Linked DNA regions of Thiohalobacter thiocyanaticus. The main gene of each other region encodes a partner of the protein of the gene in region 2 in a complex. Links are inferred from orthologs where the notes say so. Each region holds a gene or a part of one and is shown on either strand. Other genes may lie near its edges.

Evidence for each region.
Region 1: the proteins of uvrD (region 2) and uvrB are in contact, whole or in part, in a crystal structure (PDB 7EGT), measured with the Thermus thermophilus proteins. The link is inferred for Thiohalobacter thiocyanaticus from one-to-one orthologs. Residues at the interface, in WP_096412145.1 of Thermus thermophilus: His654, Arg656, Phe657, Gln666, Asp668, Glu669, Lys680, Arg681, Leu682, Ser683, Lys685, Tyr686, Ala687; in WP_096411307.1 of Thermus thermophilus: Glu23, Leu25, Arg26, Asp27, Gly28, Glu29, Arg30, Phe31, Arg55, Glu326, Asp327, Phe328, Glu379, Ser382, Gln383, His398, Gly400, Arg401.

What each region holds. Positions count from the first base shown.
Region 1 is NZ_AP018052.1:2,264,222-2,267,490, forward strand. Bases 236-3,188 are described here. They hold uvrB (excinuclease ABC subunit UvrB), read right to left. Parts: upstream 2,751-3,188; coding sequence 720-2,750; downstream 236-719. Other genes in these bases: CFK21_RS10550 (pyridoxal phosphate-dependent aminotransferase), read left to right, coding at 2,996-3,188. Also shown: CFK21_RS10540 (cytochrome C), read left to right, coding at 1-209; more of CFK21_RS10550, read left to right, coding at 3,189-3,269. UniProt on the Escherichia coli protein: The UvrABC repair system catalyzes the recognition and processing of DNA lesions. A damage recognition complex composed of 2 UvrA and 2 UvrB subunits scans DNA for abnormalities.
Region 2 is NZ_AP018052.1:106,854-110,124, forward strand. What follows is about bases 193-3,147. They hold uvrD (DNA helicase II), read right to left. Parts: upstream 2,795-3,147; coding sequence 590-2,794; downstream 193-589. Other genes in these bases: CFK21_RS00500 (outer membrane beta-barrel protein), read right to left, coding at 193-482; CFK21_RS00510 (hypothetical protein), read left to right, coding at 3,101-3,147. Also shown: more of CFK21_RS00500, read right to left, coding at 1-192; more of CFK21_RS00510, read left to right, coding at 3,148-3,271. UniProt on the Escherichia coli protein: A helicase with DNA-dependent ATPase activity. Unwinds DNA duplexes with 3'-5' polarity. Translocates on single-stranded DNA with 3'-5' polarity. Initiates unwinding more efficiently from a nicked substrate than double-stranded DNA.

The DNA.
Region 1 (3,269 bases), 2.2 Mb from region 2 along the record:
CCAACGCCACCAACACCCACCCGGAGACCTACCCCAAGTTCCAGCAGCAGTTGGGCAAGGTGGCGGTGCTGTCGGAGATGATCAACTGGTGCATCGAGAACCCGCTGGAGACCGAACCGCTGGCGCTGGACGACCCGCGCATGACGGCGCTGCAGGCCTACATCACCTGGGAACGGCGGGGTGTGAAGCTGGCACCGGGCAAGCATTGACAACAATCAAGAGCAAGAGCGCCACGGAATACACGGAAAGCACGGACAAGTTAAAATAGCCGCACGTCGGGTTACGCCCTTCGGGCTTACCCGACCTGCGGCTTGCGGTCCAGTAGGCACCTGATTTCCGTCATCCCCGTACCGGCCTGCGCCGGCACAGGCTCCGGCGGGGATCCAGATATCGCCGCGGTCACTGGATCCCGGATTGCGCCGGGATGACGAGGGTAGGCGTGTAGGATGGGTGGAGGCGCTTGCGCCGCAACCCATCACTCTGCCGGGCAATGATGGGTTTCGCTGTGCTTCACCCATCCTACGCTACTACGCGCCTCGCAATGACGAATGAATCAGAAATTCCGTAGGTCGGGTTAGCGCAGCGTAACCCGACATTCCCCGCAGCGAGCGTCGGGTTACGCCCTCGGGCTAACCCGACCTACGGCTCTGACCCCAATCCTTTGTGTATTTTTCCGTGCTTTCCGTGTTTTCCGTGGCGCTCTTGAACTTGATCCTGCCTCACCCCGTTGCCGCATCATGCAGGCCCACCCCCAGTTCGGCCTGGCGGATGTGCTCGATCTCGTCGCGCAGCCGCGCGGCCTCCTCGAACTCCAGGTTGCGGGCGTGCTCGTGCATCTGCTGTTCGAGTTGTTTGATCCGGCGCTGGCGCTGCTCGGGTGACATGCGGCCGTATTCCAGCTGCTCTTCGGCCACCGCGGCGAAACGCCCGGCGGGGATCGGCGCATCGGGGCTGGCGCCTTCCATGATGTCGGCCACCGCCTTGCGGATGGACTGGGGCGTGATGCCGTGCTCCTCGTTGAAGGCCACCTGCTTGGCGCGGCGGCGCTCGGTCTCGCCGATGGCGCGCTCCATCGAGCCGGTGATGCTGTCGGCATAGAGAATGGCCTTGCCGTGCAGGTTGCGCGCCGCCCGGCCGATGGTCTGGATCAGGGAGCGGTCCGAGCGCAGGAAGCCCTCCTTGTCGGCGTCCAGGATCGCCACCAGCGACACCTCGGGGATGTCCAGGCCCTCGCGCAGCAGGTTGATCCCCACCAGCACGTCGAAGGCGCCCAGGCGCAGGTCGCGGATAATCTCCACCCGCTCCACCGTGTCGATGTCCGAGTGCAGATAGCGCACCCGCACCCCGTTCTCGGCCAGGTACTCGGTCAGGTCCTCGGCCATGCGCTTGGTCAGGGTGGTGACCAGCACCCGCTCGTCTGCCTCAGCCCGTAATTTCGCCTCGGACAGCAGGTCGTCGACCTGGGCGGCCACCGGGCGGATCTCGATTTCGGGATCGACCAGCCCGGTCGGGCGCACCACCTGCTCGACCACCTGGCCGGCATGCTCCGACTCGTAGGGCCCGGGGGTGGCGGAGACGAAGATGCCCTGCGGGGCCAGGCGCTCGAACTCGTCGAAGCGCAGTGGCCGGTTGTCCAGCGCCGACGGCAGGCGGAAACCGTATTCCACCAGGGTCTCCTTGCGCGAGCGATCGCCCTTGTACATGCCGCCGATCTGGGGAATGGTCACGTGCGACTCGTCGATCACCAGCAGGGCGTCCGGCGGCAGATAGTCGAACAGGGTCGGCGGCGGCTCGCCCGGCGCCCGACCGGAGAGGTAGCGCGAGTAGTTCTCGATGCCGTTGCAGTAGCCGAGTTCGGCCATCATCTCCAGGTCGAACTGGGTGCGCTGCTCCAGGCGCTGGGCCTCGACCAGCTTGTTGTTGTCATAGAGTTGTTTCAGCCGCTCCCTGAGCTCCGCCTTGATGCCGTCGATGGCGTCCAGGATGGTCTGGCGCGGGGTGACATAGTGGGTCTTGGGGTAGATGGTCACCCGGGGCACCCGGTTGAGCACCTCTCCGGTGAGCGGGTCGAACCAGGCCAGGCTCTCGATCTCGTCATCGAACAACTCTATGCGCACGGCGTCGCGCTCGGACTCGGCCGGGAAGATGTCGATCACCTCGCCGCGGGCGCGGTAGGTGCCGCGCTGCAGCTCGACGTCGTTGCGGGTGTACTGCAGCTCGGCCAGCCGGCGCAGCACCTGGCGCTGGTCGATACGGTCGCCGCGCACCAGGTGCAGCATCATGCTCAGGTAGGACTGGGGATCGCCCAGGCCGTAGATGGAGGAGACCGAGGCCACGATGATGGTGTCGCGCCGCTCCAGCAGCGCCTTGGTGGCCGACAGGCGCATCTGCTCGATGTGCTCGTTGACCGAGGCGTCCTTCTCGATGAAGGTGTCCGAGGCCGGGACGTAGGCCTCGGGCTGGTAGTAGTCGTAGTAGGAGACGAAGTACTCCACCGCGTTGCGGGGGAAGAATTCACGGAACTCACCATAGAGTTGGGCCGCCAGGGTCTTGTTCGGGGCCAGCACGATGGTCGGCCGCTGGATGCGCTGCACGACGTTGGCGATGGTGAAGGTCTTGCCCGAGCCGGTCACCCCCAGCAGGGTCTGGTGGGCCAGGCCGCTGTCCAGGCCCTCGACCAGCGCCTCGATGGCCGCGGGCTGGTCCCCGGCCGGCTGCATGTGGCTGGCAAGTTCGAATTCACGCGTCATGGGTTGATGTATCCATTGGTGTCACCCCCTCGCAGGCGGGGATGACGGAAAACGGGGCCCGGCTGGATCGCACTTCCGGTGACCTCCAGCCGCCGGCCCGCCAAACAGGAACTGGTCTGAAGATACCGGCTTTCGCGTGCATGTTGTGGACTTTTCAGTGCAATTGTCAGGTTAACAGGCCCTCACAATTACAGTATGATGTCAGGCCGGTCTGGCACTCAATCTCAAGCTCACAGGAACCGGCTTTGGCTACTTTAACACTTTCCCAGCGGGTCTCGCGCGTCAAACCCTCCCCCACCCTGGCCGTCACCGCCCGCGCCGCCGAGATGCGTGCGGCCGGCCGCGACGTCATCGGCCTGGGTGCCGGCGAACCGGATTTCGACACCCCCGACCACATCAAGGAAGCCGCCATTGCGGCCATCCGGGCCGGCGCGACCCGCTACACCGCGGTCGACGGCACCCCGGAACTGAAGCAGGCGGTGATCGACAAGTTCCAGCGCGAAAACGGCCTGGACTATG
Region 2 (3,271 bases):
CCGCGCAGTTCCAGCCGCAAACCGATGTTGCGGGTCAGCCAGATCTTGTAGCCGCCATTGAGCTGGAACATCAGCCGGGTCTCGTCGTCGTAGGCGGAATCATCGGGCGACATGTGGGTGACGCCGAAGCCTGCGCCGATGAAGGGCTCGACCTTCTCGTCCCGCCACACATAGATGCCGCCGGCCGAGAAGTGGGTGACATCCAGATCGAAGTCCGGCACGGCGGTCGGCCCCGGGTCCAGCGAGGTGGACTGGCGGCTCAACATGAACTCCCACTGGGTGTTGGCGTCGTGGTCGATGTTCAGGATCAGGCCATAGCTGCCGGCCTCGTCCAGATCCAGCGAGTCGCCGCTGACGTTGTCGTCGAAGCTGCCGCCGCCGCGGTAGCCGGCGATGGGGGTGAGTTCGATATCACGCGCCGGCGGCGCCGCGGCGGCCGGCAGTGTCAACGCAAGCAGGGGAAGTACACACAGATAGCGCATAAGGGTCAGGTCCGGTCGGTTTCGGTCTTACCGAAGAGTGTAGACAACCCATATCATTCCCTCTCCCCCTCAGGGGGAGAGGGGCAGGGGTGAGGGGGGAATTGAAATCACGCCGGCGCCAGGTTGGCGTACGCCACCACCAGCCACTTGGGCCCGGCCTCCTGGAAGTTCACCTGCACCCGCGCGTGCGGGCCGTTGCCCTCGTAGTTCAGCACCACGCCCTCGCCGAACTTGGGATGCTGCACCCGCGAGCCCAGCGCCAGTTCGGCATCGGCGGCTGCATCGGCAAACAGATTCGATGACGCGGTCGGCGCCGCGGCGCCCGGGCCGCCCCCGAACCCCCCATAGCTCGGCTGCGGCCGCACCTCCTGCAGCAGCCCCTGCGGCAGCTCGCGCAGGAAGCGCGAGGGGATGGCATAGTTCTCCTGGCCGTGCAGGCGACGCTTCTCGGCATAGCTCACATGCAGGCGCTGGCGGGCGCGGGTCATGCCGACGTAGCACAGGCGCCGTTCCTCCTCCAGCCGGCCCGGTTCGTCGGCCGACATCTGGTGCGGAAACAGGCCCTCCTCCAGCCCGGCCATGAACACCACCGGGAACTCCAGCCCCTTGGCCGAGTGCAGGGTCATCAGCTGCACGCAGTCCTCCCAGGCGTCGGCCTGGCCCTCGCCGGCCTCCAGCGCGGCGTGGGCGAGGAAGGCGGTCAGCGCATCGGGCTCGCCCTCGGTCAGATCCTCCTCGGCCTCCTCCGGCACCTCGAAGGCGCGGGCGGCGTTGACCAGTTCCTCCAGGTTCTCGATCCGGGCCTGGCCGCGCTCGCCCTTCTCCTTTTTAAAGTGCTCGATCAGGCCGCTGGCCTGGATCATGGCCTCGGCCTGTTCGTGCAGTTCCAGATCCACAATGCTTTCGCCGGCGTTCTCGATCAGCTCGATGAAGTTGTTGAGCGCGTTCACCGCCCGGGCATTGAGCGCCTTCTCGGCGACGATGCGCCTCGCCGACTCCCACAGCGAGATATCCAGCGCCCGCGCCTGTTCGCGCACCGCGCCCACGGTGCGTTCGCCGATGCCGCGCGGCGGCTGGTTGACCACCCGTTCGAAGGAGGCGTCGTCGCCGCGGTTGTTGGCCAGGCGCAGGTAGCACAGGGCGTCCTTGATCTCGGCGCGCTCGAAGAAGCGCAGGCCGCCATACACTCTATAAGGTATGGCGCGCTGCATGAGTTGTTCCTCGAACACCCGCGACTGGGCGTTGGAACGGTACAGGATGGCGATCTCGGAGCGCGCCTGGCCGGTCTCGGTGAACTGCTCGATGCGGTCGACGACGTACTGCGCCTCCTCGTACTCGTTGTAGGCGTTGTACAACTCGATGGGCTCGCCGTCCTCGCCCTCGGTCCAGAGATTCTTGCCCATGCGCCCGGCGTTGTGGGCGATCAGCGCATTGGCCGCTGCCAGGATGGTGCCGGTGGAGCGGTAGTTCTGCTCCAGCCGCACCAGCTGGGTGCCCGGGAAGTCCTCGGAAAAGCGCTGGATGTTCTCGATCCGCGCCCCGCGCCAGCCGTAGATGGACTGGTCGTCGTCGCCGACGGCGAACACCCGCCCGGTCTGGCCGGCCAGCAGCCGCAGCCAGGCGTACTGGATGCTGTTGGTGTCCTGGAACTCGTCGACCAGGATGTGGCCGAAGCGCTGCTGGTAGTGCGCCAGCACCCGCGGGTATTTCAGCCACAGTTCGTGAGCGCGCAGCAGGATCTCGGCGAAATCCACCAGCCCCAGCCGCTGGCACAGTTCATCGTAGGCCGCGTAGACCCGGATCTGGGTCTTGAGGAAGGGATCGTCGAAGTGCTCGACGTGCTGCGGCCGCAGGCCCTCGTCCTTGCGCCCGTTGATGAACCACTGCAGCTGCTTGGGCGGAAAGCGCGCCTCGTCCAGCTCCAGCTGGCGCAGCACCCGCTTGACCAGGCGCAGCTGATCGTCGGAGTCGATGATCTGGAAAGTCTCGGGCAGCCCGGCCTCCTGCCAGTGAGCGCGCAGCAGCCGGTGCGCCAGCCCGTGGAAGGTGCCCACCCACATGCCGCGCGCCGGCACGCCCATGAGTTCCTCGATGCGCCCACGCATCTCGCGGGCTGCCTTGTTGGTGAAGGTCACCGCCAGGATCCCGAACGGCGAGACCCGCTCCACCTGGATCAGCCAGGCGATGCGATGCACCAGCACCCGGGTCTTGCCGCTGCCGGCCCCGGCCAGCACCAGCACATGCCCGGCCGGCGCCGTCACCGCCTCGCGCTGGGCGTCGTTCAGAGGGTCGATAATCGGGGAAACATCCATGTGGGTATTTTACCAGATCAGACGGCCTGCATCGCGGTGAAGCGGAAATCCAGGGGCAGAGGCAAAAGCTCCGGGCAGGCATGACGCACGACCACAGTTCCGGGTTTACTACCCGGCCCATGAAATCTCCATATTCTTTCCTATACTCAGGACGATCCGTCCTGAGCGACCGCAGAGAAAGGTATAAGGGCGCTTGCCCATCGGCATCTCCCTGTTCTCGCATTGCCTGTGATTAATAATGCAGGCTGCAGGAATGGTCACTGCTTTCAATTTCACTGCCCTGCCATCTCACACAGGAGGCACATCATGCGCATTTTTCTGACAACGTGGGTCGCGCTGGCACTGTTGATACTCAGCGGTTGCGGCGACGAGTCTGCAACATCGGGCGGGCAACCTCCCAACGGCGGCGAGCAGAGCAGTCAGGTCATCGCCCCATCAAAGGAGGGCGTCATCGGAAAATGGCGCGACAACGTAACG